Regions from separate parts of the Pseudarthrobacter sp. NPDC092419 genome, predicted to be linked through region 2. Evidence: predicted binding sites of a transcription regulator. Region 2 holds the regulator's gene; the other holds the start of a gene.
What was found. The regulator Rex, encoded in region 2, represses fermentation and respiration genes when NADH is low (regulators of the CRP and FNR family bind a similar motif). The targets are predictions, from matches to a motif close to CTTGTGAANNNNTTCACAAG.
Positions count from the first base shown of each region.

Region 1 (15,407 bases), on a different contig from region 2:
GCATCTTCGTGTACAAATACGCCAACGACGACGGCGCTCCCCCTACGGGCGTCGTGGTGAACCCCCAGCTGACGCTCTCCAAGATCTCCGGAGCGCTTCCCGACCCGGATGAGGAGGAAGAGGGCTGCCTCTCATTCCCCGGCGGGCACTACCCGCTAAAACGTGCCGAATGGGCACGGGTGGAGGGCTTCGATGGCTACGGCCAGCCGGTCCGGTTCGAAGCGACGGGCTGGTTCGCGCGGGTGATCCAGCACGAATACGACCACCTCGACGGCAAGCTCTACGTCAACCGGCTGATCGACCGCTACGCGCGCAAAGCCATGAAACAGGCGAAGAAGAGCGGCTGGGGTGTGCCGGGGCTGACCTGGATGCCCGGCGTGGACCCCGATCCCTTCGGCCACTAGGCTCCGTTATCGTGCCAGGACGGTTCGCTGGTCCGGGCAGGTGCCCAGGACCCGCTTCATGGCGTCCTTTTCGGCCTGGGTGACCCAGAGGCCATAGCCTGCTTTGACCGACACCTGGCGGGCCACATAGTGGCAGCGGAACGACTTGTTCTTTGGCAGCCAGGTGGCGGCGTCAGCGGCGCCCTTTTGCTGGTTGGCGGGCCCGTCCGCGGCCACGAGGTTCACGGGATCGTTGGCCAGGTGCTGGCGCTGCCGGGCTGTCAGTTGCTGGGCGCCCTTCTGCCACGCATCCGACAGCGCCACCACGTGGTCGATCTGCACTTCACGGCTGCTGTCTGCGCCGCGGCGGAAGTCGATGGTCTTCGACGTGTACGGATCCTGGAAGCGGCCCGACGCCACCCCGCACCGGGAACGTTCCGTGAACGCGACCTCCAAGAGATCGCGCCGCAGGATGTCGTTGCGGGTATCGCAGCCGTTCCGGTCGGCGTCCAACCAGGCCTGGCCGAACGCCTCCCGCTCGTAGTTGTTGGCCGGTGCCCGGCCTTTGACGGGCAGGCCCTCAAGGACCGACAGCGCCGTAGCATCCGGCACCTGACGTACGGCTACCACCGGCTTCATCCAGGCGGGGTCGTAGACGGGCGCTTCGACCGGGCCGGCGGCCGCGGGCTCCGCCAGTGCGAACTGCCCGTCGGTAAAGAACCACGCCACTGTCGCCAGCGCAGATACCGCGGCCAGTGCCAGCAACACCCATGCCTGGCGGGATCGGCGGCGGGCACGGCGGTAGGCGGTCCAGCTGGCGCTCATGGCGTCACCGCGCTGCGGTTTACATCCTGCACCCGAAGAGCCTAGGGCACCGGAACATCCCTTCCGCGGATTTCCACAGTGTGGAGGAAGAGTGACGCGTCACATGGGGCGGCGGGCGGCCTCTACTGCTCGCGCATCACGCGGCGGAGGTCCTCCTCGGCGACCGCCAACAGGCCTTCGAGCTGGCGGACCCGGTCCTCGCCGACGTCGCCCGTTGCCTGGGCGGCCCGCGCCCCTTCGAGGAGGCGCAAGGCTTCCTTGTGGTTGGCCTTGGCGACATCCAGGGCGTGTTCGAGGGTGGTTTCGTGCTGAACCGCGGGTTCCTTAGTCATGCCACCAGTGTGGTCCGGTTTCCCGGCTGATTCCAGAGGATCAGCCGGGAAACCGGGTGACCGTTATTAGACTGCGATGGTTGCCAGCGCGGCGGCCGACTCCTTGGCCGGGAATGAGGGCGGGTTGACCCCGGCCATTTCCTCCATGACCCGGACTACCTGGCAGCTGTAGCCGAACTCGTTGTCGTACCAGACGTAGAGGACAAGGTTCTTATCGTTGGAAATCGTGGCGAGCCCATCCACGATGCCCGCACGGCGGGAACCGACGAAGTCCGTGGAAACAACTTCCGGGGAGTCGATGTAGTCGATCTGCTTGCGCAGGTCCGAGTGCAGCGACATCTCGCGCAGGAAGTCGTTCACCTCATCCTTGGTGGTGCCGTTCTTCAGGCTCAGGTTAAGGATCGCCAGGGAGACGTCCGGCGTGGGGACGCGGATGGAGCTGCCGGTCAGCTTGCCCAGAAGCTCGGGCAGGGCCTTGGCAACAGCCTTCGCAGCGCCGGTCTCGGTAATGACCATGTTCAGCGCCGCTGAACGGCCACGGCGATCGCCCTTGTGGAAGTTGTCGATCAGGTTCTGGTCATTGGTGAACGAGTGCACCGTTTCCACGTGGCCGTGGACTACGCCGAACTTGTCGTTGATGGCCTTGAGCACCGGAGTGATGGCGTTCGTCGTGCAGGACGCTGCGGAGACAATCCGATCCGAATCCAGGATGTCCCCGTGGTTGATGCCATGGACGATGTTCTTCAGTTCGCCCTTGCCCGGCGCCGTGAGCAGGACGCGGGCAACGCCCTTGCTCTGCAGGTGCTGGGACAGGCCTTCCGTGTCGCGCCAGCGGCCGGTGTTGTCCACCACCAGGGCGTCCTTGATGCCGTAGGCGGTGTAGTCGATGGTGGCCGGATCGTTCGAGTAGATGACCTGGACCTGGACACCGTTGGCCGTAATGGTGTTGGCCTCCTCGTCAATCCGGATGGTTCCTTCGAACGAACCATGCACGGAATCGCGGCGCAGCAGGCTGGCGCGCTTGGAGAGGTCGTTGTCAGAACCGCGGCGCACCACGATGGCGCGCAGACGCAGCCCGTGGCCGCCTCCGGCCTTCTCAACGAGGAGGCGTGCCAGAAGTCGTCCGATACGGCCAAAGCCGTAGAGCACGACATCCGTGCTGGTGCGGTCGTCGCCGCCGCGCTTGCCCACGATCTCTGCGAGCTCGGCGCGGAGAAACTCCTCCAGGCTGGCGCCGTTACCTTCGTCCTTGAACTTCTGGTTCAGCCGGGCGATGTCGATGGCCGCTGCGCCGAGTTCCATACCGGCGAGCGCGTTCAGCAGCGGAGCGGTCTCCTCCAGGCGCAACTCGTCCTTGCTCATCCGACGGGCGAAGCGGTGCGCCTTGAGGATGTTCATGGTGGACTTGTTGATCAGGCTCCGGCCGTGGATGCTGGTCACCACGTTGTTCTCGCGGTAAAGCCGCCCGATCACCGGGATCATGGCTTCGGCAAGAGCCTCCCGGCCCATCCACGTATCAAGACAAGAATCTGACGTCTGGCTCACAGAAATACCTTCCTCGGTTCAGCCGCATACGTCTTCGTACGCGGATGTCGGCCACCGGATGATGTCCAGGGGCGCCGTGGCCTGCCGGGTTCGGCCCGCAGGCGCGTGGGTCGCTGCAAAGAAAAACCGCCGGCTGCGAACGCAGCCCCGGCGGGAGAACTTCTACGTCCGGAATCCATTCTAGGTTGGCCGCGGCGCGCCGGAAGGCTCCGGACGCGTGAAATCACTCACACGGGAACCCACAACTGATGCCCGTGCGTCCGCCGTCAGTTATGGATCGCCGAGTAGAGGTTCAGGCTGGCGGAGAACACCACCCAGGAGAAATATGGCAGCAGGAGCAAACCGGCGGTCCGGCTGACGGGCCCAAAGCGGAGGGTCAGGAACGCCAGGGAAGCTGCAAGTGCAGTGATGACGAGGAACGCAACCCACAGGGCGGGAGCGCCCAGGAACGGGTACAGTCCAAAAAATGCCAGCGGCCAGGCGGCATTGAGCCCCAGCTGGGCACAGTATCCGGCCAGGGTGCCGCCGCGCAGCGCACCGCGGCGCCATACCAGCCAGGCCGCGACAGCTACGCCGGCGTAGAGGAGCATCCACATGGACCGGAACATCCAGCCAGGCGGCATCCAGGGCGCCTGCGCCGAGGCAGCGAACCAGTCACCGGCGGACCTGATGGGAACAGCGGCGAGGAACCAGGTGGCGGCCGACAGCGCCAGGAACCCTGCGAGCGCGGGCAGGTCGCGGACCCGGCGGGGTGCGGGGGTTGTATCAGCAGGCACGGTTCAGTTCCCCAACAGCGTTTCAGGTCAGTCGACGGCGTTCCAGGTCAATCACGGCAGGTGGATGGGACAGCCGATACGCCGGGTTCTGTACTCCCCCGCTGTTGCCGGCGAAGGAGTGACGGCCATCCATCTAGGAGTACCGTTGCCGGCACCCTCCAGCGGCCTACCCGGACACTCGGGCGGGCAGCCCTCAAATGTGTCCTGTCTGGCCTTGCTCCGGGTGGGGTTTACCTAGCCTTCCCGGTCACCCGGGAAGCTGGTGGTCTCTTACACCACCGTTTCACCCTTACCTGCGCCTGCCATCCGGGGACGGCAAGGCTGGCGGTCTGTTTTCTGTGGCACTGGCCTGCGGGTTACCCCGAGTGGGCGTTACCCACCACCCTGCCCTGTGGAGCCCGGACGTTCCTCGAGCCACTTGCGTGACGCGCGGCCGCCTGGCTGTCCCATCCGCGTCCAGTCTACCGGCGCCGCAGCCTGCTTCAGCCGCCGGTAGGATCGGACGGTGCTGATTCTGCTTCCCCCCTCCGAAGGCAAGACCCCGGCCGCCCGGGGCCCGGCCCTCGACTGGGACTCCCTCGCCTTTCCGGCGCTGAACGCAAGAAGGGCCGAAATCCTTGAGTCGCTGGGCACCGTCAGTGCGCACGAGGATGCCCTCGCCCTCCTGGGGGTGGGCGCATCGCTGCGTGACGACGTCGTACGCAATACGCGGCTGCATGCCGAACCTGCGGCGCCGGCGCACCGGATCTATTCCGGCGTCCTGTACGACGCCCTGGGGTACGGAACCATGAGTGCGGCCCAGCGGCGCAAAGCGGACGACGCCGTGCTGGTCATTTCCGCGCTCTGGGGCGCCATCCGCTTCGGTGACAGCGTTCCGGCCTACCGGCTTTCGATGGGAACGGCACTGCCCGACGTCGGACGCCTCGCCCCGTTCTGGAAGCCCCACCTGGCCGCCGCCCTCGCCCCGGTGGCGGAGGGGCACCTGCTGGTGGATTGCCGCTCCAGCACCTACGCCGTGGCCTGGGCGCCGCCGCCGGAACAGACGGCCGCCGTCAACGTGTTTACCGAAACCGGCGGGGTCCGCAAGGTAGTGAGCCACTTTGCCAAGCACACCCGGGGCGAATTGGCGCGGCACCTGCTGACGCGGCGGGGCAAGACGCCCGCAACCCCGCAGGCCCTGCTGAAGGCTGCACAGGAGAAGTGGGCAGCTGAACTCGTTCCCGGCACGGCACGCAAGCCGCACGCGCTGAACATCATCCTGCCCGGCTGAGGACAGCCGGGCCGGTCAGGCCCATTCTTCGGAGCGGACCAGGATGGCTCCCGAGTCCGGACAGAACACGATGTCCTCCGGTGCTGCGGCCTTGATGTCGGCAAGGTCCCCGGGACTGAGCTTCATGCCGGATGCCTCCGACGTGCCATGGAACAGCCGGGCGGCCCCCACACCGCGCCGGGCGAGTGTTTTCTCGTAGACCGCCAGCAACGGTGCATCCAGGGCCTGGGCGAACGCATCGCGGCGGCCCTTGACCTCGGCCGTTTCCGCGGCTACGGCGGCGAGTTCCTGGTCGAGCTCACCGCGGATTGAACCGAAGGAGCCCTGGATGTCGTCAACGATCCTCTGTTGGGCAGCCTGCTTTTCGCGGAGGGTGTCCAGCCGTTCCAGGACCTCCAGCTCCACGTCCTCAAGGTCCGAGCGCCGCTTGTTGAGTGAGGCGATGTCCTTCTGGAGCGCCACGAGGTCCTTGGACAGTCCCGTCCCGCTGTTGAGCCGCGCTTCGTCCCGGCTGATCCGTACGGTGACCTGTTCGACGTCGGCCTCTGCGCGCTTGAGCTCGGCTTCAGCATCGTGGACGGCAACCTTGGCCGCGCCGAGTTCGCCGTTGGCCACGGCGAGCGCCGCTTCGAGGTCTTTGATCCGGGGGTCCGTCTCGAGGGCGCGCCGGCGGTTGGCCAGCGCGGTCAGCTTGGCGTCCAGTCCCTGCAGGTCGAGCAACTTCAACTGTTCTGCCGGTGCTGCCTTGGCCACTTCTACCTCCGCTTGATCCTTTCCGGCCGCGGCCGGGCACCGAACCGGCGCTTCCTAGACTCTAGCGCCTGGCCCGCTTCCATGCCCGGCTTAGCCTGGAGTCAGGATAAAGTCCCAGGGGTCGCTGTTAGTGGTGCTGACCCGGATTTCGACGTCGTGGCCCTGGTCGCTCAGCACGTTTCCGAGCGCCGATGCTGCCGCGGGGAGCCAGAGCCATTCGCTGGCAAAATGCGAGACATCGACCAGGTAGGGCCTGCCGTTGAGGGCTGCTTCCCGTGCCTCCGAGGCTGGATGGTGGCGCAGGTCGGCGGTGACGTATACGTCCGCGTTGCTGGCCCTGACCTCATTGAACAGCGAATCCCCGGCGCCGCCGCACACGGCGATCCGCCGCACCAGTCCGTCCTTGTCCCCGGACACGCGTACTCCCCCGGCCACCGAGGGCAGGATGCCGAACACGCGGGCGGCGAAGTCGCCAAGGCTCATGGCGTCGGGCAGTTCGCCCACGCGGCCGATGCCTTCCTCCGGCAGTCCGTTGGCCGACGTCGCCAGCGGAGCGACGTCCTGGAGCCCCAGCGCATCCGCCAGGACATCGGAGACGCCCCCGACGGCGGAATCGCCATTGGTGTGCACCGTCAGCAACGCCGTCCCCGATTCGATGAGGCGGTGCACCGCCCGGCCCTTGGGTGTGGTGGCGGCAACGGTCGTGACGCCCTTCAGCAGCAGCGGGTGATGCGTGATCAGGAGCTCGGCACCCCAGTCCACGGCTTCTTCAATGACTTCAAGCGTGGGGTCCACGGCGAACATGACCCGCGACACCGGTGCGGCCGGGTGCCCGGCCACCAGGCCCACCTCGTCCCAGTTCTCCGCCAGTGACTCGGGCCACAGCTCTTCCACCGCCAGAAGCAGCTCGGCCAGGGTTGGAACGGTTTCGGAAGGTGCCGCCGAACCTGGCCCGCCGGGCCCCGGGAAGGGGGCATCGCCGTCGTGGGTCCGGTCATTGTGGTCTTCGGGTCCGGTAACGTCGGTGTCCTCAGGTTCCATAGTCTTATTTCTACCCCATTGCCTGGTCAGACCGGCACGTGCGGACTGCGCCGGCCGGGGCAGGGAATCATCCGGGCCCGCCAACCATTGAAGAGGTCATGAAAACTTTTGTCCTGGGCGGAGGCTGCTTCTGGTGCCTCGACGCCGTCTACCAGAAGACCAAGGGAGTCACCTCAGTGGTCTCCGGCTACACCGGCGGCCATGACCCGGAGCCTGATTACTACTCGGTGTGCAGCGGAACGACGGGCCATGCCGAGGTGGTTGCGGTGACTTTCGATGAGGACGTCATTCCAGCGGATGTTGTCCTGGACATGTTTTTTGCCCTGCACGACCCCACCACGCTGAACCGCCAGGGATACGACGTGGGCACGCAGTACCGGTCGTCGATGTTCTATGAGACAACGGAAGAGAAAATCCTGTTCGAGGAAGCCATCGAACGCAACCAGGCGCTGTGGCACGCTCCGATCGTCACCGAAGTCAGCCGGCTGCCGCGCTTCCACGTCGCCGAGGAGTTTCACCAGGACTATTACGCCAAGCACCCCGAACAGGGCTACTGCCAGGTGATCATCAATCCCAAGCTCGCCAAGGCGCGGAAATATTACTCTGCATGGCTTAACGCTTAGCCAGCCTTGGGCGGCCTCGTTAGGCTGACCTCAGTATCCACCCCTCAAAGATAGGCGTATGTACATGGCACGGATCTATGACGATGTAACGCAGCTGGTCGGCGGAACCCCGCTGGTCAGGCTGAACCGGCTCAGCGAGGGACTGGACGCCACCGTCGCCGTCAAGCTCGAGTTCTACAACCCGGCCAACAGCGTCAAGGACCGCATCGGTGTGGCCATCATCGACGCTGCGGAAAAGTCCGGCGCGCTGAAGCCCGGCGGCACCATCGTCGAAGGAACCTCCGGCAACACCGGCATCGCCCTGGCCATGGTGGGCGCGGCCCGCGGCTACAAGGTCATCCTCACGATGCCGGAGACCATGTCCACTGAGCGCCGCGTCATGCTGCGCGCCTTCGGTGCCGAAATCGTCCTGACCCCCGGGTCCGAAGGCATGCGCGGCGCCGTGGAGAAGGCGCAGGAAATCGTGGCCAACACGGAGAACTCCATCTGGGCACAGCAGTTCGCCAACGAAGCCAACCCGCAGATCCACCGAAACACCACGGCCGAGGAAGTCTGGGCCGACACCGACGGTGGAGTGGATATCTTCGTCTCCGGCGTGGGCACCGGCGGAACCATCACCGGCGTCGGACAGGTCCTGAAGGAACGCAAGCCCGGCGTGCAGATCGTCGCCGTGGAGCCGAAGGACTCCCCCATCCTCAACGGCGGGGCCCCCGGACCGCACAAGATCCAGGGCCTCGGCGCGAACTTCATTCCAGAACTGCTGGACACCAACGTCTACGACGAGGTCCTGGACGCCAGCCTGGAAGACTCCGTGCGCGTTGCCCGCGAACTCGGCGTCAAGGAAGGCATCCTCGGCGGCATTTCCTCCGGTGCCATCGTCTGGGGCGCGCTGGAACTGGCCAAGCGCCCGGAAAACAAGGGAAAGCTGATCGTCGCCGTGGTCTGCGACTTTGGAGAGCGTTACATCTCCACGGTCCTCTATGACGACATCCGCGGCTGATCGGTCCGCAATCCGCCCGTTTCCTGTAGAAAGAACTTTGTGGGCTTTTTCGCAAGACTGAAGGAAGACCTCGACGCCGCCCGGTCACACGACCCGGCGGCGCGGGGTTCTTTCGAGAACTTTTTCGCCTATTCCGGCCTCCACGCCATTTGGATCCACCGGCTGACGCACCGGATGTGGCAGAACCCCGGCCTACGGTTTCCGGCCCGCCTGCTCTCCCAGCTGGGCCGGTTCCTGACCGGCATCGAAATCCACCCCGGCGCCACGATCGGCCGGAGGTTCTTCATCGACCACGGAATGGGCGTGGTCATCGGCGAAACCGCGGAAATCGGCGAAGACGTCATGATCTATCACGGTGTCACCCTGGGCGGGCGGTCCCTGGCACGGATCAAGCGACATCCCACCATCGGGGACCGCGTGACCATCGGCGCCGGCGCGAAGATCCTCGGCCCCATCACCATCGGCCGCGACAGCGCGGTGGGGGCCAACGCCGTGGTGGTCAAGGATGCACCGCCGGAGTCGATCGTCACCGGCGTGCCTGCCAAGTGGCGGCACCGGGACGCGCAGCGGGAAACCAAACCCGCGGTTGACCCGGCCGAATACGACATCGAATACCGGATCTGACACCCACCGCCAAAAGGCGGGCAGCTCCCCCGAATGTTCCGGGAGGCTGCCCGCCTTTCGCGTTTGCTGAACCTGGCGGGGGGCAGTACCTAGTGGGTGTCCACCGCTTCAACTTCGGACTTGTCCTCGCCCCACAGGGTGTGGAACGTACCCTCGGCATCCACGCGCCCGTACGTGTGCGCCCCGAACAGGTCGCGCTGGCCCTGGATCAGGGCTGCGGCGACGCGCTTGCGGCGCAGCCCGTCGTAGTAGGCCAGCGAGGAGGAGAACACGGGAACCGGGATGCCAAGCTGGACCGCGGTTGCCACAACCCGGCGCCAGGCCGGGAGGGCGTTGGCGATGGCCTCGGTGAAGGCCGGGGCAAACAGCAGGTTGGCGGGCTTTTCCTCGGCCGCGTAGGCCTTGGTGATGTCCTTGAGGAGCTCGGCGCGGATGATGCAGCCGGCACGCCAGAGGCTGGCGATCTCGTCCAGCTTGAGGTCCCAGTTGTATTCCTTGGCAGCTGAGGTCAGCATGTCCAGGCCCTGGGCGTAGGAGACCAGCTTGGAGGCGTAGAGCGCCTGGCGGACGTCTTCGACGAACGTTTCCGGGATCTCCACCTCTGCCTCACGGCCCGCCAGCAGTTCCTGGCCGAGCTTGCGCTGGCCTGCCTGCGAGGACAGTGCGCGGGCGAAGACGGATTCGGCGATGCCGGATACCGGCGAGCCCAGTTCCAGGGCGGAGATAACGGTCCAGCGGCCGGTTCCCTTCTGGCCGGCGGCGTCAACCACGACGTCGACGAACGGCTTTCCGGTCTTGGCGTCCACGTGGCCCAGAACCTCGGCAGAGATTTCGATCAGGAAGGAGGACAGCTCGCCCTGGTTCCATTCGGTGAAGATCTTGGCCTGCTCTGCGGGCTCGATGCCTGCACCGGAGCGCAGCAGGTCGAAGGCTTCGCCGATGACCTGCATGTCCGCGTACTCGATGCCGTTGTGGACCATCTTCACGAAGTGTCCGGCGCCGTCGGTTCCAACCCAGGCACAGCAGGGCTCGCCGTCCACCTTGGCCGAAATTTTCTCCAGCAGCGGGCCGAGGGCCTTGTAGGACTCCCTCGAGCCGCCGGGCATGATGGACGGGCCGTTGAGGGCACCTTCCTCACCACCGGAGACACCGACGCCCACGAAGTGGAGGTCCTTCTTGGCCAGCGCTGCCTCGCGGCGGCGGGTGTCCTCGTAGTGGGAGTTGCCGGCGTCGATGATGATGTCGCCCGGTTCCAGGAGGGGTTCCAGCTGCTCGATGACGGAGTCGACCGGCTTGCCGGCCTTGACCATGATCAGGACGCGGCGGGGCTTCTCCAGCGAATCCACCAGCTCCTGCAGGCTCTCGGTCCGAACGAAGTCACCTTCAGAGCCGTAACGTTCCAGCAGGGCGTCCGTCTTTTCCACGGAGCGGTTGTGGAGGGCGACCGTGAAACCGTTCCGGGCAAGATTGCGCGCCAGGTTAGCGCCCATCACGGCGAGGCCGGTGACACCGATGTGTGCAGACATCAAATACTCCAATTCATCTTCGTGCGACGGACGGCGGCTCCGCCTTGCGGAAGCGCCGTTGTAGCGAGGGGTCGGAATAAAGCATATATATTCCCCGGCGCACGGAAAAGCGGTGACCGCACTGTGGGACCTTTTGTGTCGGGGCGGGTTGGTGCGGCAGTGGGCGGCGATATCGTTCCCACTAGGCTTGTCAGCATGACCAGCAGCCTGCACCACCGTGCCATCGAGAACCTCGGCACCCGCATCATCTCAGGTGAGCTGGCCGCCGGCCACGTCATGCTCGCCGAGCAGCTGGAAGAAGAACTTCAGGTTTCCCGGTCGGTTATCCGCGAGGCGGTCCGCGTTCTCCAGTCCCTGGGCCTGGTGGAGACGACAAAACGCGTGGGAATCCGGGTGCTGCCCTCGCACCGCTGGAATCCTTTCGACGCGCAGGTCATCAGGTGGCGGCTTGCCAGTGAGGCGCGCGGCGCCCAGCTGCGTTCCCTCGCAGAGCTGCGCGCCGCCGTCGAACCCGCTGCAGCAGAGCTGGCCGCACACAACGCGCCCGCCCAGCTCAGGCTGGAGCTGATGGACGCCGCCTACGCCATGCGCGAGGCCGGCCACAGCGGCGACGTTACCCGTTTCCTGGAGCTGGACATCCGGTTCCACTCGCTGCTGCTCTCCGGCTCAGGCAATGAAATGTTCGCCAACCTCATGGGGCAGGTGGCCGAGACGCTGACTGGGCGCACAGTTCACGGCCTCATGCCGGACCATCCGCACGAGGGCGCGCTGCAGTGGCACGTCGACGTGGCCGAAGCCATCAGCCGGGGGGACGCCGCGGCGGCCAGGGACGCATCCGACCGCATCCTCCGCCGCACCATGTCCCGGATGGCGGATACCTGGACAGGCCAGCCCAGGGTCTTTGTTCCGGTGGCGGACTGACACCGCCGGCAACCTGCCACCAGGTTCATCCTGGGACCCGGCGCAACATTTTTTTGTTTCCGGAAGTTCACGGTATATTCGTTTTCAGGCCCTCCCCCGCGGCATCCCCCAATAGTCGCGGTGGAGGGCTTTCCAATGCCCCGGGACGTACCGGACGGGTCACGCCGCGTCCGCTATCTCTCCGCGCAGCCTCCAGCCGCCGCCAAGGCCGTCCCGTTCCAGGACCATGGTAGTCAGGGCGGAATTGCGGTTCCGGCCCAGCCTGACCTGCAGTTGGAGGACCTCCACGTCCACGCCCGCTGCACCGCGCGGCATCCGGCGATGGACCTCCCACCAATTGATGCGCTCATACCATCTGACCGGCTGGGCAGCCACGTCCCATTGCCGCCCGTTCCGGAGCACCGCCGTCGGATGGCCATCCCGGCCGGTGCGCACTATTACCTGTTCCATGTGCGCAACCTACGGCAGGGGTCTGACAATGCCGCCGGCGCAGCCGGGAATGCGGAAAACCCCGCCTTCGCGGCTGTTCAGGCCTGCAATGACGGGGTTTCCAATGGTGGGTCCTACCGGGATCGAACCGATGACATCCACGGTGTAAACGTGGCGCTCTACCAGCTGAGCTAAAGACCCGGACCGCTGATTTCCGGCACTTCGCACCGCAACCAACGAACATAGACTGTACCTGAACAGTGCCGGTAAAGGCGAATCGGTGGTGGCCCGGCCTACAGCGGCGGAAGTTCCGCCGCCAGCCAAGCCAGCGCTTCGCTCACACCGGCGTCGAGTTTGATGAGGGCGCGGTCATCGCCGCGCGTAGGGCCGCGGTTGATGATGATGACCGGTTTGCCGACCTTTGCGGCATGCCGCACGAACCGCAGGCCGCTCATCACCGTCAGGGAGGACCCGGCCACCACCAGCGCGGGCGAATCATCCACCACTGCGTAGGACTGTTCCACCCGGTCCTTGGGCACGCTTTCACCGAAGTATACGAAGTCCGGCTTGAGCGTCCCGCCGCAGGCCGGACACACGGCAACGACGAAACTGCCGATCAGCTCCCGGTCCTCCACCGTGGCGTCCGCATCCGGAGCCATCTCCACGAGCCCACTCCGGTCAGCCCGCTCCAGGAAGTCCGGGTTCAGTTCCGCCAGGACCGCCGCCAGGAACTGCCGCGGGTAGGTCCTGGCGCAGTCAAGGCAGACCACTTGGTCGTAGCGCCCATGCAGGTCGATGACATTGACGCTGCCTGCCCCCTGGTGCAACCGGTCCACGTTTTGGGTGATCAGTCCCGACAGATAACCGCGGCGCTCCAGGGCGGCAGCCGCGTAGTGGCCGGCATTGGGGTCGGCATGGCGAAGGTGGGACCAGCCGATGTGGTTCCGGGCCCAGTAGCGCTGACGGTTCGCGGTGCTGCGGACGAACTCCTGGTAGGTCATCGGCGACCGCGGCGGCGACCCGGGGCTGCGGTAATCCGGGATCCCCGAATCCGTGCTCAGCCCCGCACCAGTCAATAACGCAAAGGGACTGCCTGCCAGGACAGCGGCTATGCGTTCGAGGACGCGGACGTCCTCATCAGAAGGATGGGAGGGGCCCGACGGCGGCATGCTGGCAAAGCCGGTCAGGCCCACCCCGTGCCGTCCGCCGGCCATGCAGCATCAGTCCTGCGCCAGGGTGGCCAGAGCCGCCTTGTATTCCGCCAGGTCCCTTGCCTGCCCGCGCGGGTTCACCACGCTGTAGCGGACGATGCCCTCGCCGTCGATGATGAATGTGCCGCGCAGGGCCATCCCGGTTTCGGCGTCGAACACCCCGTATTCCGATGCAACGGCGCCGTGGGGCCAGAAATCCGCCAACAGATCGAAGCTGTAGCCCTCCTGGGCCGCGTAGGCCCGAAGGCTGAATTTGCTGTCCACAGAGACAGCCAGAACCGTCGCGTTGGCGTCCTCGAACGCGGCGATATTGTCGCGGATCTCGCAAAGTTCACCGGTACAGATGCCGGAGAACGCAAAGGGGTAGAACACCACCACGACGTTCTGGCCGGCGAATGAGGAGAGGCGGACCGGCTCCCCGTATTGGTTGACCAGTTCGAAGTCAGGCGCCGGCTGGCCGACCGCGGGAATGGTTCCGGCGGTCGCCGCAACTGCGGTCGTCACTTGTTCTTCCGGCTGACCAGGCGGGATGCGCTCCAGTCCTTGGAAACGCCGGCGGAGGTGGTCACGTGCAGCCCGGCGGTGGGCGCGGCCTCCTGGATGTCTGCCGGGGAAACGTAGCCGTCGCGGCCGGACTTCGGGGTCAGGACCCAGACCACCCCGTTTTCGCTCAGGGTGGTGAGTGAGTCCATCAGGCTGTCGACGAGGTCGCCGTCGCCGTCGCGCCACCAGAGGATGACGGCGTCAGCCACCTCGTGGTCGTCCTCATCCAGCAGCTCGGCGCCGGTGAAGTCCTCGATATCGTCACGCAAGTCGAAGTCGACGTCGTCGTCGTAACCGAACTCCTGAATCAGATCCCCGTTCTTGAAACCCAATTTTTCCGCCACATTTACCGAAGTGGCGGCGTCGGCCTCGCTCACGTGTTCCTCCAATGCCTCATATATGCAGTGTGCATGGTGATTTCCATTACTCCCAAGCCAACACCCTTTGGGCCCGCGCTTCAAGCTGCCGCCCCCGCCGGACGCCATATTCTGCGTCACACCGCGGCCGGAAACCTGCCCCGCGGCGGCTTCTGTCACACAACCAGTATGACGGCGAAATACAAAGGCGGCGCCCGGCCTGCAGCTACGCATCGGCTTCCACTGCGGGCTAGAGTGGCTGATGACAACTGTGCCCGCCGGACGACAACCATGTGAATCCGTGCAGGCATGGGAGCGCTAGGACCCTGCCCGGCACACATGACCGGGCTGTTGTAACCGATACGTCGCATCACGGCGTACGTACGCCGGGCAGTCACCCTGCCTGGCCTGAGTGCGCCGATTCACGCGCGCAAAGAGAGGTTGGACGTGGCTGCAGGAGAAGATACCTCCCATATCCTCAGCGGGTTGACTAACCAGCTGCCTGATCGTGATCCGGAAGAGACTGCCGAATGGGTTGAGTCCCTGGATTCCCTGATCAGGGAACAGGGCACCGAACGTGCCCAATACATCATGCGGAGCCTGCTGCAGCGCGCCGGTGCGCAGAGCGTCGGGGTGCCGATGGTTACCACCACGGACTACGTGAACACCATCCCGGTGGACCAGGAAGCCGAATTCCCGGGCAACGAGGAATACGAGCGCCGCTACCGTGCCTACATGCGCTGGAACGCAGCCGTGATGGTGCACCGCTCCCAGCGCCCGAACATCGGGGTGGGCGGACACATCTCCACCTACGCCGGCGCGGCCACCCTCTACGAAGTGGGCTTCAACCACTTCTTCCGCGGCAAGGACCACCCCGGCGGCGGCGACCAGGTCTTCTTCCAGGGCCACGCCTCCCCCGGCATGTACGCCCGCGCCTTCATGGAAGGCCGGCTCTCCGAAGAGGACCTGGACGGCTTCCGCCAGGAGAAGTCCCGCGAGGGGCACGCGCTGTCCTCCTACCCGCACCCCCGCCTGATGCCCACCTTCTGGGAGTTCCCCACGGTTTCCATGGGCATCGGCCCCATGAACGCCATCTACCAGGCGCAGTCCAACCGCTACCTGCACAACCGCGGCCTCAAGGACACCTCCGACCAGCAGGTCTGGGCCTTCCTGGGCGACGGCGAAATGGACGAGCCCGAGTCCCGCGGTTTGCTCCAGCTCGCTGCCAACGAGAACCTGGACAACCTGA
Region 1 covers NZ_JBIVQF010000004.1:269,731-285,137, forward strand. The annotation lists gene def (peptide deformylase) at 1-404, shown strand, start outside; gene ACIQC0_RS08930 (HNH endonuclease family protein) at 411-1,208, opposite strand; gene ACIQC0_RS08935 (hypothetical protein) at 1,331-1,540, opposite strand; gene ACIQC0_RS08940 (glyceraldehyde-3-phosphate dehydrogenase) at 1,607-3,085, opposite strand; gene ACIQC0_RS08945 (TspO/MBR family protein) at 3,352-3,861, opposite strand; RNA gene rnpB (RNase P RNA component class A) at 3,923-4,310, opposite strand; gene ACIQC0_RS08955 (YaaA family protein) at 4,367-5,131, shown strand; gene ACIQC0_RS08960 (zinc ribbon domain-containing protein) at 5,147-5,884, opposite strand; gene ACIQC0_RS08965 (Nif3-like dinuclear metal center hexameric protein) at 5,975-6,925, opposite strand; gene msrA (peptide-methionine (S)-S-oxide reductase MsrA) at 7,024-7,548, shown strand; gene cysK (cysteine synthase A) at 7,613-8,548, shown strand; gene epsC (serine O-acetyltransferase EpsC) at 8,588-9,172, shown strand; gene gndA (NADP-dependent phosphogluconate dehydrogenase) at 9,262-10,698, opposite strand; gene ACIQC0_RS08990 (FadR/GntR family transcriptional regulator) at 10,894-11,619, shown strand; gene ACIQC0_RS08995 (hypothetical protein) at 11,779-12,069, opposite strand; tRNA gene ACIQC0_RS09000 (tRNA-Val) at 12,174-12,249, opposite strand; gene ACIQC0_RS09005 (Sir2 family NAD-dependent protein deacetylase) at 12,342-13,262, opposite strand; gene ACIQC0_RS09010 (peroxiredoxin) at 13,269-13,763, opposite strand; gene ACIQC0_RS09015 (DUF3052 domain-containing protein) at 13,760-14,179, opposite strand; gene aceE (pyruvate dehydrogenase (acetyl-transferring), homodimeric type) at 14,606-15,407, shown strand, end outside.
Region 1: the regulator Rex is predicted to act here: its motif matches at 3,300-3,319, upstream of ACIQC0_RS08940 (glyceraldehyde-3-phosphate dehydrogenase).

Region 2 (15,407 bases):
GCAGCGCAGCCGCCGCCCGCACCGCGCCGGCCGCACGGGAAACCCACGCGAAGCCCGGTGCAGGCCGTCCGTCGTCGGGAACCGCCGCCCGTTCCACTGCTGAATCGTCGGCCGGTGCGCCGGACGAGGTTGCTGCCGAGGCCGTTTCTGCTGGCGTCCTGGCGAGGGACGGTGCGGAACTGAGTCCCGCCGTCGTGATTCCCGGCGGAACTGCTGCCGCGCTGAGTGACGACACCGTGCCCCAGCAGATTGGCCGCAGCGTAGGCCGCGCCGCCACGAAGGCAGCGGACCTGCTGGCGAACCTCCCCAAGTTCGGCCGGAAGAAGTAGCCCGCGAGCCTATTTTCCTAGCAGGCGCACGTGATCCGGGGTGAGCTCGGAGATCCGGCTCGTGCCCAGCAGCGCCATGGTGCGGGCCATGTCCTTTTCGAGGATCTGCAGGGTGCGGTCCACGCCGGCCCGGCCACCGGCCATCAGCCCGTACAGATACGCCCGGCCGATCAGCGTGAAGTCCGCGCCGAGTGCCAGTGCGGCCACGATGTCAGCACCGCTCATGATGCCGGTGTCGAGCATGATCGCCGCGTCCGTGTTGTCCCTGGTAAAGGCTTCCTTGACCTCCGGAAGCAGGTGGAACGGAATCGGCGCGCGGTCCAGCTGGCGGCCGCCATGGTTCGACAGGATTACGCCGTCCGCGCCATGGTCAACAACCCGGCGGGCATCCTCGACGGTCTGGATGCCCTTGACCACGAGCTTGCCCTTCCACGTTTCACGGAGCCAGTCGAGGTCCTCGAAGGTAAGCGTGGGGTCGAACATCGAGTTGATCAGGTCCGCCACCGTGCCCGTGTAGCGGGACAGGGAAGCGAAGGTCAGCGGCTCGTGGGTCAGGAAGTTGAACCACCAGGCCGGGCGGTAGGACGCGTCCAGGACGGTCTTGAGGGTCAGTGCCGGCGGGATGGTCATGCCGTTGCGGACGTCGCGGAGCCGGGCGCCGGCCACCGCGGTATCTACCGTGACCATGAGCGTGTCGTTTCCGGCCTTGGCGGCCCGTTCGATCAGTTCCAGGGAACGGTCACGGTCTGTCCAGAGGTACAGCTGGAACCAGTTACGGCCGTTCGGCGCGGCCGCGGCGACGTCCTCGATCGAGGCAGTGCCCATCGTGGAGAGGGTGTAGGGGATGCCGGCGGCCTCCGCAGCCTGCGACCCCGCGTACTCGCCCTCAGACTGCATCATCCGGGTGAATCCGGTGGGCGCGATTCCTACGGGAAGGCGCGACGGCTTGCCGAGGATTTCCGTGCTGAGGTCGATGGTCGACACGTTCCGCAGGATCCCGGGACGGAATTCGATGTCCAGGAACGCCTCGCGTGCGCGGCGGAGCGTGATTTCGCCTTCCGCGGCGCCGTCCGTGTAGTCGAACGGTGCCTGCGGCGTGCGGCGCTTGGCGATGTCCCGGAGTTCCCAGATGGTGCTGGCGCGCTTGAGCCTGGCGTCCTTGCTGAACTCGGGCTTCTTGAACTGCATCAGCGGCGCGAGGTCCGAGTACTTGGGGATCCGGCGCTTGAGGGCGGCGGGGACCTTGGCGGCGGGACCTTTGGAGCCGGAAGCAGCGGACGACGCCGGCGCGCCAGCAGGTGCCGGCGCTGCGGGAATGTCCGTGGTTTCCGGAGCGGGGGTCGCCTCGGGGTTGCTGGGCTGGAGCGTGTGCGTCATGGCGTCCTTCGTTGGGCGTGCTGGCGTGGTCTGCCTCACACTGTACGTGATGTGGTCGGACCACATCAACCCCCGAATGTTACGGCGTGATTTTTGCCGATGGCGTGGGCCGCGGTTATCGTCTTTCCATGACTAACCGTTGGTATGCGTATTTTTCGTTGGCTCTGGAGGGGCCCGCGTCTAACTGACACGCATCCAACTACCTTCAGAGCCAACAGGGCAGAGATCACTCTCTGCCCTTCGCCGTTTCTCCGGCGGGTTCTGAATTCCGGGCCCGCTTCCCATCTGGAACAGGACCCCATCACATGAACACCGCAACAGCCCAGAACTCCACATCAAACCTGCGAGTCAGCGAATTCACCGCCCTCCCCACGCCCCAGGACCTCATCGCGGAACTGCCCCTGGACGAAAAGGCGGCAGGCGTCGTCGAACGCGGACGTGACGAAGTCCGCGCCATCATGGACGGCGTGGACGACCGCCTCCTGGTCATCGTCGGCCCCTGCTCCATCCACGATCCGCAGGCCGGGTTGGAATACGCCCGCCGGCTGGTGAGCCAGGCCGAGAAGCACAAGGAAGACCTCCTGGTGGTCATGCGCACGTACTTCGAAAAGCCGCGCACCACCGTGGGCTGGAAGGGCCTGATCAACGATCCCCGCCTGGACGGCAGCCACGACATGGTCACTGGCCTGCGCACCGCCCGGCAGTTCCTGCAGCAGGTCACCGCACTGGGCCTGCCCACCGCCACCGAATTCCTGGAGCCGATCAGCCCGCAGTACATGGCAGATTTGATCGCGTGGGGCGCCATCGGGGCCCGCACCACCGAAAGCCAGATCCACCGCCAGCTTGCCTCCGGGCTGTCCATGCCGATCGGCTTCAAGAACGGCACCGACGGCGACCTCCAGGTGGCGATCGACGCCTGCGGTGCCGCCGCCGCAGCCCAGTCGTTCCTGGGGATCGACGGCGACGGCCGGGCCGCCCTGGTGGCCACCGCCGGAAACCCGGACACCCACGTGATCCTCCGCGGCGGCCGCAAGGGACCGAACTACTCGGCAGCCGACGTCGAACGTGCTTCCGAAAAGCTCGCCGCCAAGCACCTGAACCCCCGCCTGATCGTGGACGCAAGCCACGCCAACAGCGGCAAGAGCCACCACCGCCAGGCCGAGGTGGCCCTGGAGATCGGGGCGCAGCTGGAGGACGGCGGAACGGCGGCCCAGGCGGTGGCCGGCGTCATGCTGGAGAGCTTCCTGGTAGGCGGCGCGCAGAACCTGGACGTGGCGGAGAACGCGGCGGGGCAGGCTGACCTTGTGTACGGCCAGAGCGTGACGGACGCCTGCATGGAATGGGACGTTACGGTTTCCGTCCTGGACCAGCTGGCGGCGTCGGCCCGGAAGCGCCGGACCGCGTAGAGAAAGTGCCCGCCGGCACTTTCACTTCTGCCACAGGAACAACTAGAGTGTCCAAATAGGTGGTTGGTGGATGGCTCAGCATCAGAACACCGCATTGGCATTACATGGGGTCACTGTGTCCATCCGTCAGCAAAGGAATTCAAGGAAATGTCGGCAGAGCAGAACTTCTCCAACGCGAAGTTCCTGACCGTGGCTGAGGTAGCCCAGGTCATGCGGGTCTCCAAGATGACGGTCTACCGTCTGGTCCACGCCGGTGAACTGCCGGCCGTCCGCTTCGGCCGCTCTTACCGGGTACCGGAAACCGCCGTCGAACAGTACCTGCAGGGTGCCGTGGTGGAAGGGCACACGGAGACCGCCTGAGCAGGACTGTCAGGAGCCGCTCCGGATAAGCGGTACCCTGTTAAGGAACGTTTTACGTCATTGTAAGAATCTGTCAGTTGTCAGTTCGTTGCTCAGTCCGCGAACCATTTCCATCAGACAGGTACTGCATCTAGTTTGGTAAGGAACTTTCGTGGGTTCAGTTATTAAGAAGCGTCGCAAGCGTATGGCCAAGAAGAAGCACCGCAAGCTGCTTCGCAAGACCCGTCACCAGCGCCGCAACAAGAAGTAAATACTTCGCACAGCGTAGAACTGCCCGTCGCCTTCATGGCGGCGGGCTTTTCTTTTGCCGCGGTCCTGGGCTTGTTCGCGGAACCGGGCCTTGAAGGGCCGGATCCGCTAAGAAGCTTAGGACGGAAGAGGGACCAACCTTAGACGCGGGGGCCGCGTATGCGGGCGAAGCCTTTCCAGAGTCCGTACACCGCGCCGCAGACGGTGGCGGCCTTGAGCCCGAGCGTTGCGGCACGCCGTCCGGCCCGGAAATCGTAGACGGGCCAGTTGTTGTCGCGGGCATGCCTGCGCAGCCGGGAGTCCGGGTTGATTGCCACCGGGTGGCCCACCAGAGTCAGTAGTGGAATGTCGTTATAGGAATCGCTGTAGGCCCAGCAGCGCTTCAGGTCCAGGCCTTGGGCGTGCGCAAGTTCCTGGACAGCCACGGCCTTGGCGGAGCCGTGAAGGATGTCGCCCACCAGCCGGCCGGTGTACAAGCCTTCCGAAATCTCCCCCTCCGTGCCCAGCGCTCCGGTCAGGTCCAGCCGCGTGGCGATCACCGTCGCCACCTCGATGGGGGTGGCGGTCACCAGCCATACCCGGCGTCCGACGCGCAGATGCTGTTCGGCGAGGGCCTTGGCGCCCGGCCAGATCCGCGAGGCGATCATCTCGTCGTAGACCTCCTCGCCCAGGATCCTGACGTCATCGACGCTGATGCCCACCGCCAGGCTGAGAGCCGAATCGCGGACGGCATGCACGTCATCCATGTTTTCCCCGCGGGCCATGAACATGAACTGCTTCCACGCCATCCCGGCCGCCTGCCGCAGCGTGAAGGCCCCGCGCTGGTGCATCTTGCGGGCCACGTGGAACAGGCTGGCCCCGCGCATCAGGGTGTTGTCCACATCGAAGAACGCCGCCTCGCCGGGCTGCGGCGCCGCAACCGGCTTGGTGACTACGGCGACGTATTTCTCCTCGGGCATGGTGTCGAGTCTAGTTGTTATGTCCGCCGACGTTAGGGAGGCCCGGAAGCTGGCGGCCCGCCGCTTCCCGGACCTACACTGGGTGGAGGCAAAGGAGCGGCGGCGATGGATGCTGAAGGTCGTCATTCAGGGAGTCAATCCCGCGCGCGGCGGTCCGGGAAGCGGTCCCTGACGGCCGTGCTCGTGTTCCTCGCGCTCCTCCTGGCTTCCGTCCCCGGCACGCCTTCGGCGCAGGCTGCATCGCTCAGTGGCCACGATATTTCGTGGCCACAATGCCCGACGGCGGTGGGCGGCTATGGCCTGCCCCTACCGCCCGCGTCGTCCCAGTTCGTTATTATCGGCCTCACGAAGGGGCTCCCCTTCACCGAGAACCCGTGCCTGGCGAGCCAGGTGGACTGGGCCAGGACCAACGGCAAGCCGGCGCACGCGTACACCATGGCGGCTTTCCCCACGCCTGCCCAGCTCGCCACCTACGGGACGCGGGGGCCCTGGTCCGCCGCCACCCGCGCAGGCCAGCTCTCCAACGTGGGATACGCCGAAGCCCGGTTCGCCATCGACAGCCTGGCCCGCGTGGGCTTCGCGCCGCCGGTGGTGTGGATCGACGTCGAACCCCGGCCTGCCCAGCCCTGGCCCACGGCCAGCGCAGCGCAGCAGCGCGATAACCGGTACATCATCGAAGGCATCATGCGCGCCCTGCGGGACGCGAAATTCTCATACGGCCTCTACTCCTACGAGTCCGGGTGGGCCGGCATCACAGGCTCCTGGCGCCTGCCGGGCGTCCCGGTGTGGGCAACGGCCGGCCGGCTGGACTATCCCGGCGAGGCACTGGACCGCTGCCGCCAGCCGAGTTTCTCCGGAGGACGCGTCTATATTTCACAGTGGTACGACGACACCCGGGACTACGACCTGACCTGTGATCCATACGCTTTCACGCCACTGCCCATCCCGGCATCGACGCTCTCGGGGTCCACCGGTGATTTCAACGGCGACTGGAACACGGACATCCTTGCCCGCCTGCCCGCCACGGGCGAGCTGCGCATGTACCCCGGGAACGGCCGGGGAGGCCGGCTTCCCGGCGTGGTGATCGGCAAAGGCTGGAACATCTTCAATGCGCTCGAGACACCCGGGGACTTCAACGGGGACGGCGCACTGGACATCATCGCCAGGGAGACTTCCACCGGCTACCTGTGGCTCTATCGCGGCAACGGTACCGGCGGCTTCCTGCCCCGGATCCGCATCGGCAACGGATGGAACATCTTCAGCGCCATCGTCGGCCCCGGTGACTTCAACGGCGACCAGCGGGTGGATGTCCTCGCCCGTGAGCGCGCGACGGGTTACCTCTGGCTGTACCGCGGGAACGGCACCGGAGGCTGGCTGCCCCGGATCAGGGTCGGCAGCGGCTGGAATATCTTCAACGCCATCGTCGGCCCGGGGGACATGAACGGCGACGGTGCCGCCGATCTCCTGGCGCGGGAAAGCGCGACGGGTTACCTGTGGCTGTACCGCGGGAACGGTGCGGGCGGCTGGCTGCCCCGCGCCCGGGTGGGCAGTGGCTGGAACGTAATGACCGCCGTCGTAAGTCCCGGTGACTTTAATGGCGACCGCCGCCCCGACTTGCTGGCCCGCGACGGCACCGGCGTCCTGTGGCTCTACCCCGGCAGCGGCACCGGCGGCTTCCTTTCCCGGATCCCAGTGGGGCCGGGCTGGAACGGGCTCTCGCCGCTCTTCTGACGGCATTCTGTCGGGCGGGGCCTGGGACGCGCCCGTCCGTCACCGCGTCCCCGCGAACGGGGCTACCGTTAATGCATGGTTACCCCGCGCGTCGTACTGATCACCAAATCCGAGTGTCACCTTTGCGAAGAGGCGCGCGACGCCGTCGGACGCGTTACTGCCTCGCTGGGCCTGGACTGGACGGAGGAATCCGTGGACCAGCGCCCGGAACTGCGGGACCGCTACGCCGAGGAGATTCCGGTCGTGCTGGTGGACGGTGTCCAGCGCGACTTCTGGAAGATCGACGAAAACCGCCTGCAGCGCGTGCTGGAGCGCGCCATGGCGCAGTAAGGGAGCCGGTTCACGTGATGGCGGCTGCTTTGTTGGCACCGGCGGAGGGGCCCTAGAGTGGAGTCACGACGCAGCACAAAGGAGGGGATGGCCGCGATGGACCACACTCCGCATCCGGTTGCGGACCTTCCGGGCGCGCCGGGGAAGGAAATTCCCCCAGCCGCCGTGGCGCGGCTGACCATCTACCTGCGCGCGCTGAACTCTTTAATGGCCGACGGCGTGGAGCGGGTTTCGTCTGAATCCCTCGCCGAAGTCTCCGGCGTGAGTTCGTCCACGCTGCGTAAGGACCTATCGCACGTTGGGTCCTACGGGACGAGGGGCGTCGGCTACGAGGTTCAGTACCTCAGCCGCAACATCGCCGCGGCCCTCGGCCTGACCCATGACTGGAAAGTGGCGATTGTGGGTGCCGGCAACCTGGGCAAGGCCCTGGCCCGGTATGGCGGGTTCGAATCCCGCGGTTTCGACGTAGTGGCCATCTTTGACGCCGACCAGATGGTGGTGGGCAATGAGGTGGGCTGGCTGCGGGTCAGCGACGTGGCGGATCTGGAGCCAGTCCTGCAAAGGACCGGAGCCAACATGGTGGTGCTTGCGCTGCCCGCGGCCGTCGCCCAGGACGTCTGCGACCGGGTGGTCGAGGCCGGAGTCCACAGCATCCTTAGCTTTGCCCCGGTCATCCTGCAGGTGCCCGACGGCGTCAACCTCCGCAAGGTGGACATGGCCACCGAACTTCAGATCCTGGCGTACCACGCGCAACGGGCGCAGGCTCCGGAACAGACCGCCTAGTTCCGGCTGTGTCCGGGGCTGCGCCCGTTGCTGTGCGCGGGTGACGCCGCGTGCAGATGCTGTGTGGTTACCGGCCGTACGGGTTGCCCATGCCGCCGCCGTATGGGTTGGCGAAAGGCTGCCGGCGGAAGTAGGGGGCGGTGGCAGGCAGGTAGAGCAGGACGATGGCCGCGATGCCCAGCAGCGTGCCGAGGGTTCCGATGGTGAGTCCCGCAAAGAGCCCGGGAACGGAGAACGCCGCGAGAACTGTTCCCAGGATGCGGGCCCAGTTCTTGCCCTTCCGGACAAAGACAGCGACCAGCAAGTACAGCGCCGCCCCAATGATGCCCAACACCACCATGGTGCCGGCGATGATGCCCTTGATGTCGTTGTAGCTGACCTGGTTGCCACTGCCCTCGAGCTGCCGTTCAAATTCCTGGCGGAACACGGGGTTGTCCAGGTCCCCCAGGCCCATGAGCAGCGAAATGACAAAGATGGCGCCCGATGCAATCAGCAGCCAGAAGGACACGTTGACCAGCTGCGGCACCTCACCCTTGCCGCCGCCAGGCTGCTCGGACGGGTACTGGGTGTAGGGGGACTGGCCGTACCGCTGCTGGCCGTAGGGGGACTGGCCATAGGACGGCTGGCCGTACTGTGGCGGGTTCTGGCCATACGGTACCGGGCCGCCCGGCTGCTGACCGTAGCCGGGAGCCGGGGGCGGGTTCTGGCCGTACTGCGGCGCATTCTGTCCATACTGGGGCGGGTTCTGGCCGTATTGCGGCGCATTCTCACCGTAGCGGGGCGGCTGATTCGCTGAACCGCCCGGGTTCCCCGCACTGTTTCCCTGCTGGGGATCGTTCGGTCCGGGCGGCGGGGGGACAGGGGGAGTGCTCATGGGCGGTCCTTTTCCAGAAGTGCTTCCAACGGTACTGCCGGGATCGGTCCTGCCCTTCCCCCGGCATGGCTTAGCTCAACCGTACCCCCGCGCGGGCGCGTTGTGGGGACAACGGGGCTTAAAACAGCACCCCGGCGCCGGGCTGCCGGAGCCGGGTGCCGGGGCGCGGGTGTGGTGGAAGCTAATGCCTATGCTGCTGGGGCAATGAAGGCCAGTTCCAGGTTGATGGCAACCTTGTCGCTGACCAGCACGCCGCCGGTCTCCAGGACAGCGTTCCAGGTCAGGCCGAAGTCCTTGCGGCTGATGGTGGTCTCAGCGGAGACGCCGGCGCGGGTATTGCCGAACGGGTCCACTGCAACGCCGTTGAATTCGGTTTCCAGGACCACCGGACGGGTAACGCCCTTGATGGTCAGGTCGCCGGCGAGCTCGTAGCTGTTGCCCTTTGCCACGAGGCCATTGGAGACGAAGGTCATCTCGGGGAACTTCTCCACGTCGAAGAAATCTTCGCCCTTGACGTGGCCGTCGCGGTTGACGTCTCCGGAGTCGAAGCTGGCGGTCTGGATGGTGGCGTTGACCTTGGAATCGGCAACGTTCTCGGCGACCTCAAGGGTGGCCGCTGCCTCGGTGAACTGGCCGCGGACCTTGCTGATGCCTGCGTGACGGACGGTGAAACCGATCTCGCTGTGGGACTTGTCCAGTGTCCAGGTGCCGGTGGTGACGTCTGCGGGAAGTGCCATGATGATGCTCCTTGTATGGAAGTGCTGTGCGGTTGTGCGGTGCGTTCTGGCCGTTGACGCTTCATCTGTTGAAGTCTCAACTAACTGCTGCAATTAGTATAAACATGCGTTTGCATGTTTTGTTCCCTCCGGCGGGAACTTTTTTCGAAAATCTCCGGTTCTACCGGATGTAGAAGATTTCGGATCGCACGCCATCTTTGAGAAACTGGTAAACATGCCCCAATCCACTGTCCATTTGCTCCGCCATGGCGAGGTCCATAATCCTGACGGCGTGCTGTATGGCAGGCTGCCCGAATTCCACCTCTCGGAGCTGGGCCGCCGGATGGCTGAGATGCTCGCGGAACACTTCGTCCGGCGCGCGGCCGCAGGGGCCCGGATCACCTACCTGGCCGCGTCCCCGCTGGACCGGGCGCAGGAGACCGCCCGCCCCACGGCGGAGGCGCTGGGTCTGGAGATCCACACGGACGGACGGATCATCGAGGCGGAAAATTACTTCGAGGGCCTGAAGGTCACCAAGGCCGAGCTGCGCAAGCCCAAGCACTGGCCCCACCTCGTCAACCCCCTCCGCCCGTCCTGGGGTGAACCGTACAAGGAGCAGGCGGCCCGGGTCATGGCCGCGGTCCAGGAAGCACGGCTTCGTGCCATCGACCTGGCCGGCAGCGATTACGGCGCGGCGGGTCCCGAAGCCATCATGGTCAGCCACCAGCTCCCCATCTGGGCTACCCGGCTCAGCGCTGAGGGCAAGCCCCTCTGGCATGATCCGCGCAAGCGCGAGTGCACGCTGACCTCCATCACCTCGTTGGTGTTTGACGACGGCGGCTCGCTTCTGCGCGTCGAGTACACCGAGCCGGCAGCCTCCCTTCTTCCCGGTGCGGCCAGCACGCCGGGAGCCTGATCGTGATGACTGAGGGTAAGTAGTGAGCGAGACGAACAACGGCAATCACGGCACCGGGCGCGCGCCTTCGGCGCCGGCCGCCTCCCGGCGCAGCATCCTGGCTGCCGGCGGCCTCACGCTCGCGGCCCTGACCCTGGGCCTGTCCGCCTGTGCGCAGGAAGACGCGCTGGCCAAGCAGGCCCGTGCCGGGGACAACAAGAACTACGTGGCCGGAGATGGCTCCGTCACCGAATTCGCTGCGACGGACCGCAAGGCCCCGGTGCAGGTGACCGGAACGCTCTTCAACGGCACGGCAGTCACCCCCGCGGATTTCCAGGGCAAAGTCACCGTGCTGAACTTCTGGTTCGCAGCCTGCGCCCCCTGCCGGGTGGAAGCCCCCATCCTTGAAGACCTGCACCAGGAGTTCAAGGATCAGGGCGTCCAGTTCTTTGGCGTGAACCTGCGCGATGAGAAGGCCACCGCCGAAGCGTTCGACAAGACGTTCGGCCTGACCTACCCCAGCTTCGACGACAAGGACGGCGGCGTGCTGCTGGCCGTCTCCGGCATCGTCCCGCCCGGAGCTGTTCCCACCACCCTGGTCCTGGATAAGCAGGGCCGCGTGTCCGCCCGCGTGCTTGGCGAGATCGAGCGCGGCACCCTGAAGGCCCTCATCGCCGCGGCCGTGGCAGAGTAGCCAGCCGTGAACAGTCCATTCGCCGAAGCAATCCTCAACGGTTCGCTGCTGCTGGCCATCCCGGTGGCGCTGCTGGCCGGGCTGGTCTCTTTCCTGTCCCCCTGCGTGCTGCCGCTGGTTCCCGGATACCTGGGCTACGTCACGGGCCTGAGCGGCGTTGACCTCCAGAAGCAGAAGCGCGGCCGGATGCTGGCCGGGATCGGCCTGTTCGTCCTGGGGTTCTCCGTCATTTTCGTGCTGTTGGGCGGCGCGTTCGGGCAACTGGGGACGCTGATCACGGGCAGCCAGAACGCCTGGATCACGCAGGTCCTTGGCATCCTGGTCATAGTGATGGGCGTGGTGTTCATGGGCGGCTTCGGCTGGCTCCAGCGGGACGCCAAAATCCATGCCAAGCCGCCGGCGGGGCTGTGGGGCGCGCCGCTGCTGGGCCTGACCTTTGGCTTGGGCTGGGCGCCGTGCATCGGCCCCACCTATTCCGCCGTTCAGCTCCTGAGTCTCTCGGGCGGGTCCTCCGCGGCCAAGGGTGCGTTCCTCGCCTTCGTCTACAGCCTGGGCCTGGGCATCCCGTTCCTCCTGATCGCCCTGGGTCTCCGCCGCGGCATGGGCGTGATGGCATTCTTCCGTGAACACCGCGTGGCCATCCAGCGCACCGGCGGCGGCATCCTGGTGCTGCTGGGCCTGCTGATGGCCAGCGGCGTGTGGGGCGCCTGGGTCACCGAGCTGCAGTACTGGTTCCAAACCGACGTGAAGTTGCCGATCTGATGAGCGAGCGTGTGAACGAAGAAGCGAAATCCGCCGTGACAGAGGCGAAACCCGAGTCCAAGGCCAGCGGCAACGCCGGCGCGAAGGCCGAGGCCGCCCTGCCGGTACTGGGTCCCCGGGAGATGCTCCGCTGGGCCTGGACCCAGCTGACCAGCATGCGCACGGCGCTGTTCCTGCTGCTCCTGCTGGCCGTGGCCGCCGTGCCGGGTTCCCTGTTCCCGCAGCGGCCCGCCAACCCCTCCGTGGTGACCCAATACATCAAGGACAACCCGGACTACGGCAAGATCCTGGATTCGCTGCAGCTGTACGACGTCTACTCGTCTGTCTGGTTCTCCGCCATCTACCTGCTGCTCTTCACCTCGCTGATCGGCTGTGTGGTGCCCCGCGCCATAGCCCATTACAAGGCCATGCGCTCCCAGCCGCCGCGCACCCCCAAGCGCCTCTCCCGCCTGCCCGAGTACGGCACGCTGGCCATTCCCGCACGCGCCGGGATCCCGGCGTCGGACGCCATCAACGGTGCCGCCGCACTGCTGAGGAAGCGCGGCTACCGCGTTGAGGTGAGGGACGACGGCGGCGCGGAGCCATCTTTAGGGGCCGAGCGCGGCTTCCTGAAGGAAGTGGGCAACCTGGTGTTCCACACGTCGCTGATCGGCGTGCTGGTGTCCGTGGCCGCCGGCGGCCTGTTCGGCTACAGCGGCCAGCGCATCCTGGTGGAGGGTGACACGTTCGTCAACACCCTGGTGGGTTACGACCAGTTCACGCCGGGCACCAACTTCCAGTCCAGCCAGCTGGAGCCGTACTCGGTCCAGCTGGACAAGTTCGACATCACGTTCGACCGTGAATCGCAGGGGAAGTTCGGCCAGCCCATCGACTTCTCCGCCGCGGTGACCACCAGGGAAAGCCCGGACGCCCCTGCCAGGCAGGAAGTCCTGAAGGTCAACGATCCGGTCACCCTGGGCGGCACCAGCATCTACCTGACCGGCAACGGCTACGCGCCCGTGGTGACCATCCGCGATGGTGAGGGCAACGTGGCCATGCAGGGGCCCGTGGTGGCCAAGCTGCAGGGCGACAACTACTACTCCTCCGTGGTCATCAAGGTCCCGGACGCGAAGCCCGACCAACTGGGTTTCGTGGGCTTCTTCCTGCCCACGGCGTTCGTCACCGATGAGGGCGTGTCCTTCAGCGGCGATCCGGACCTGTTCAACCCGCAGCTGACCCTGAACTCGTTTTACGGCGACCTCGGCCTGGACGCCGGCGCCCCGCAGAACGTCTTCGAGCTGGACGTGGCGGACCTGACACCGCTCAACGCCCGCAACCTGGACGCCGGCGGCATCACCCTGGCTCCGGGCACCAGCTACACCCTGCCGGACGGCAAGGGCAGCATCAGCTTCGACGGCGTGAAGCGGTACATCGGCGTGGACATCCACCACAACCCCGGCCAGCTGTATGCGCTGATCTTCGCGCTGCTGGCCGTGGCCGGCCTGGTCGCCTCGCTGTACATCAACCGCCGCCGCGCCTGGGTACGCACCGGAACCTCCGACGACGGCAGCACCACGGTGGAGTACGGCCTCCTCGCCCGCGGCGAAGACCACCGCCTGGCCGGCGAGGCCGCCGCCATCCGCCGGCTCCTGACCACCGAATGGCAGCTGGACAACGACTCCGACGCTCCGCAATCCCAGCAACCCCCCAGCAGCCCCAGCGATAATGACGCAGGCAGCCCCACCCCAGCAAGCCCCGCCGGGCCCGAAAAGGACCACTAATGCCGTACGGAATCAACGAAACCATGGGCCAGTACAGCGAGCTCTTCATGCTGCTCGCGGCAGGCACCTACACCGTTGCCTTCATCGCCTTCGCCTGGGACCTGGCCAAGAGCAGCAAGGCCCTGCGCGCCATCGACCTCAAGGCGGCACAGGCCGGGGGACAGGTGGCGGTTCCGGCCGTCGTGGGCGCCGGCGCGTCCGGTGAGCCGGCAGCCGCCGGTGACCCGGACTCAGGCGCGTCCCGCCTGGACGGGCCGGCGGGGCGGGCCGAACGTCCGTCGTCGTCCGCGGCCAAGGCGTCCGGGACGGGCGGGGCGGTCATGGCCGACGCCGATATGAAGTACGCGGGCGAACGCCGCGCCCCGGCGCGGGTCGCCGTCGCCCTGACCATCCTGGGCGCCGTCATCCACGGCGCCGGCGTGGTCACCCGGGCGCTCGGTGCCGGCCGCGTGCCGTGGGGCAACATGTACGAGTTCCTTACCACCGGCGCGTTCGTGGCCATCGCCGTTTTCCTGCTGGTGCTGATCCGCCGCGACCTGCGCTTCCTGGGCACCTTCGTGGTCGGCCTGGGCATCATCATGCTGGTAGCCGCCTCCGTGGCGTACTGGACCCCCGTGGGACACCTCGTTCCGGCTCTGCAGAGCTACTGGCTGATCATCCACGTGTCCATCGCGGTGCTCTCGTCCGCCCTGTTCACGCTGACATTCGCCATGTCCGCACTGCAGCTGGTCCAGGCGCACCGGCAGAAGACCGTGGCCGCGGGCGGCCCCGACAAACTCGGCTTCATGCGCCTGGTCCCCTCCGCACTGAGCCTGGAGAACCTCTCCTACCGCATCAACGCCATCGCCTTCATCGGGTGGACGTTCACGCTGATGTTCGGCGCCATCTGGGCCGAGAAGGCCTGGGGCCGGTTCTGGGGCTGGGACACCAAGGAAGTCTGGACGTTCGTCATCTGGGTGGTATACGCGGGCTACCTGCACGCCCGCGCCACGCGCGGCTGGACGGGGACCAGGGCGGCCTGGCTGTCGATCGTGGGCTACCTGTGCGTGATCTTCAACTTCACCATCGTGAACCAGTTCTTCAACGGGCTGCACTCGTACTCAGGGCTCTAAAGCTCCTGCAGGTTTAGGGCTCCTGGGGGCCCGGAGTGCCGGTGTCGCGGCCGCCCGTGTCGCGGGGGTCGTGGCCGTTGCGCTGTTCCCGCGCCTTCGCTTCCAGCTCATCCTTCAGCTTCTGCAGCCGGGCCGCCTCGGCCTGGTTGCGGCGGCGGGCCTCAAGGTTGCGGAGGAAATCAGGATCGTCGTCGGGCGCCGTCGGGTGCCGGTAGGTCTGCGGCTGGGCCGAACCGCCGCGGGGCCGGCCCATCAGCAGCCACAGGATTGCGCCCAGTACGGGCAACACGATCATGACCACGATCCAGGCGGGCTTGGAGATGCCCCGGGTGAGGCGGGCATCAGTGCGGATCACGTCCACCAGGCCATACACGAAGATGACGAGGACTGCGACGGCCAGAGCCACACGGAGGAGCATGCCATCAAGTCTATAGCCCGCGGGAGCAGGGGCTTCCGGCGGAGGCGGCTAAACTTGAATAGTGGCCGTTTTGAAATATTCCCTGATCCGTTTGGCACTCTTTGTGCCCCTGTTCGTGCTCTTCCTGTTCCTGCAGCTGGGCGCATTGATGTCTGTGGTGGCGGCTGCACTCATCGCCTTCGCCGTAAGCTACCTGTTCTTCCAGAAGCAGCGGGATGAAGCTGCTGCCGCCCTGCACCACCGCTTCTCCGGCAAGGCCAAGCCCATACGCTCCGCCGGCGAGGTTCAGGATGCAGACGCCGAAGATACTTTGCTGGACGCCAACCCGGACGCCACCATCCGCAACGACGCCACGGAGCGCAAGAACCCGTAGCGCCCGGTTCCGTGGCTGGACCCGTACTGCTGGATCCCGTACCGCTAGAGCCCGTGGCTGAGCACAAGTCCCGCTGAGAACAGCACGCTGTACCCGAGGTTGATCAGGCCCGTCTGCTTCAGGACGGGGATCAGGCTCTTGCGCTTGCGGCCGTTGATCATGAGCCAGGCCGGCATCAGGCAGGCGGGGATGAGCAGCAGGACGATCAGCATCCACGGCCGTCCCGGAGCCAGCACCACCACCAGCAGGATGGCCACGGCGAGCATCAGGACGTAGCTC
Region 2 covers NZ_JBIVQF010000005.1:202,768-218,174, reverse strand. The annotation lists gene ACIQC0_RS10575 (ArsR/SmtB family transcription factor) at 1-329, shown strand, start outside; gene ACIQC0_RS10570 (alpha-hydroxy-acid oxidizing protein) at 339-1,706, opposite strand; gene ACIQC0_RS10565 (3-deoxy-7-phosphoheptulonate synthase) at 2,012-3,112, shown strand; gene ACIQC0_RS10560 (helix-turn-helix domain-containing protein) at 3,260-3,472, shown strand; gene ACIQC0_RS10555 (30S ribosomal protein bS22) at 3,624-3,722, shown strand; gene ACIQC0_RS10550 (HAD family hydrolase) at 3,862-4,680, opposite strand; gene ACIQC0_RS10545 (FG-GAP-like repeat-containing protein) at 4,786-6,411, shown strand; gene ACIQC0_RS10540 (glutaredoxin family protein) at 6,487-6,741, shown strand; gene ACIQC0_RS10535 (redox-sensing transcriptional repressor Rex) at 6,829-7,524, shown strand; gene ACIQC0_RS10530 (hypothetical protein) at 7,592-8,398, opposite strand; gene ACIQC0_RS10525 (YceI family protein) at 8,587-9,135, opposite strand; gene ACIQC0_RS10520 (histidine phosphatase family protein) at 9,350-10,030, shown strand; gene ACIQC0_RS10515 (TlpA family protein disulfide reductase) at 10,125-10,703, shown strand; gene ACIQC0_RS10510 (cytochrome c biogenesis CcdA family protein) at 10,710-11,465, shown strand; gene ACIQC0_RS10505 (cytochrome c biogenesis protein ResB) at 11,465-13,225, shown strand; gene ccsB (c-type cytochrome biogenesis protein CcsB) at 13,225-14,337, shown strand; gene ACIQC0_RS10495 (PLDc N-terminal domain-containing protein) at 14,351-14,755, opposite strand; gene ACIQC0_RS10490 (DUF4229 domain-containing protein) at 14,817-15,128, shown strand; gene ACIQC0_RS10485 (1,4-dihydroxy-2-naphthoate polyprenyltransferase) at 15,173-15,407, opposite strand, start outside.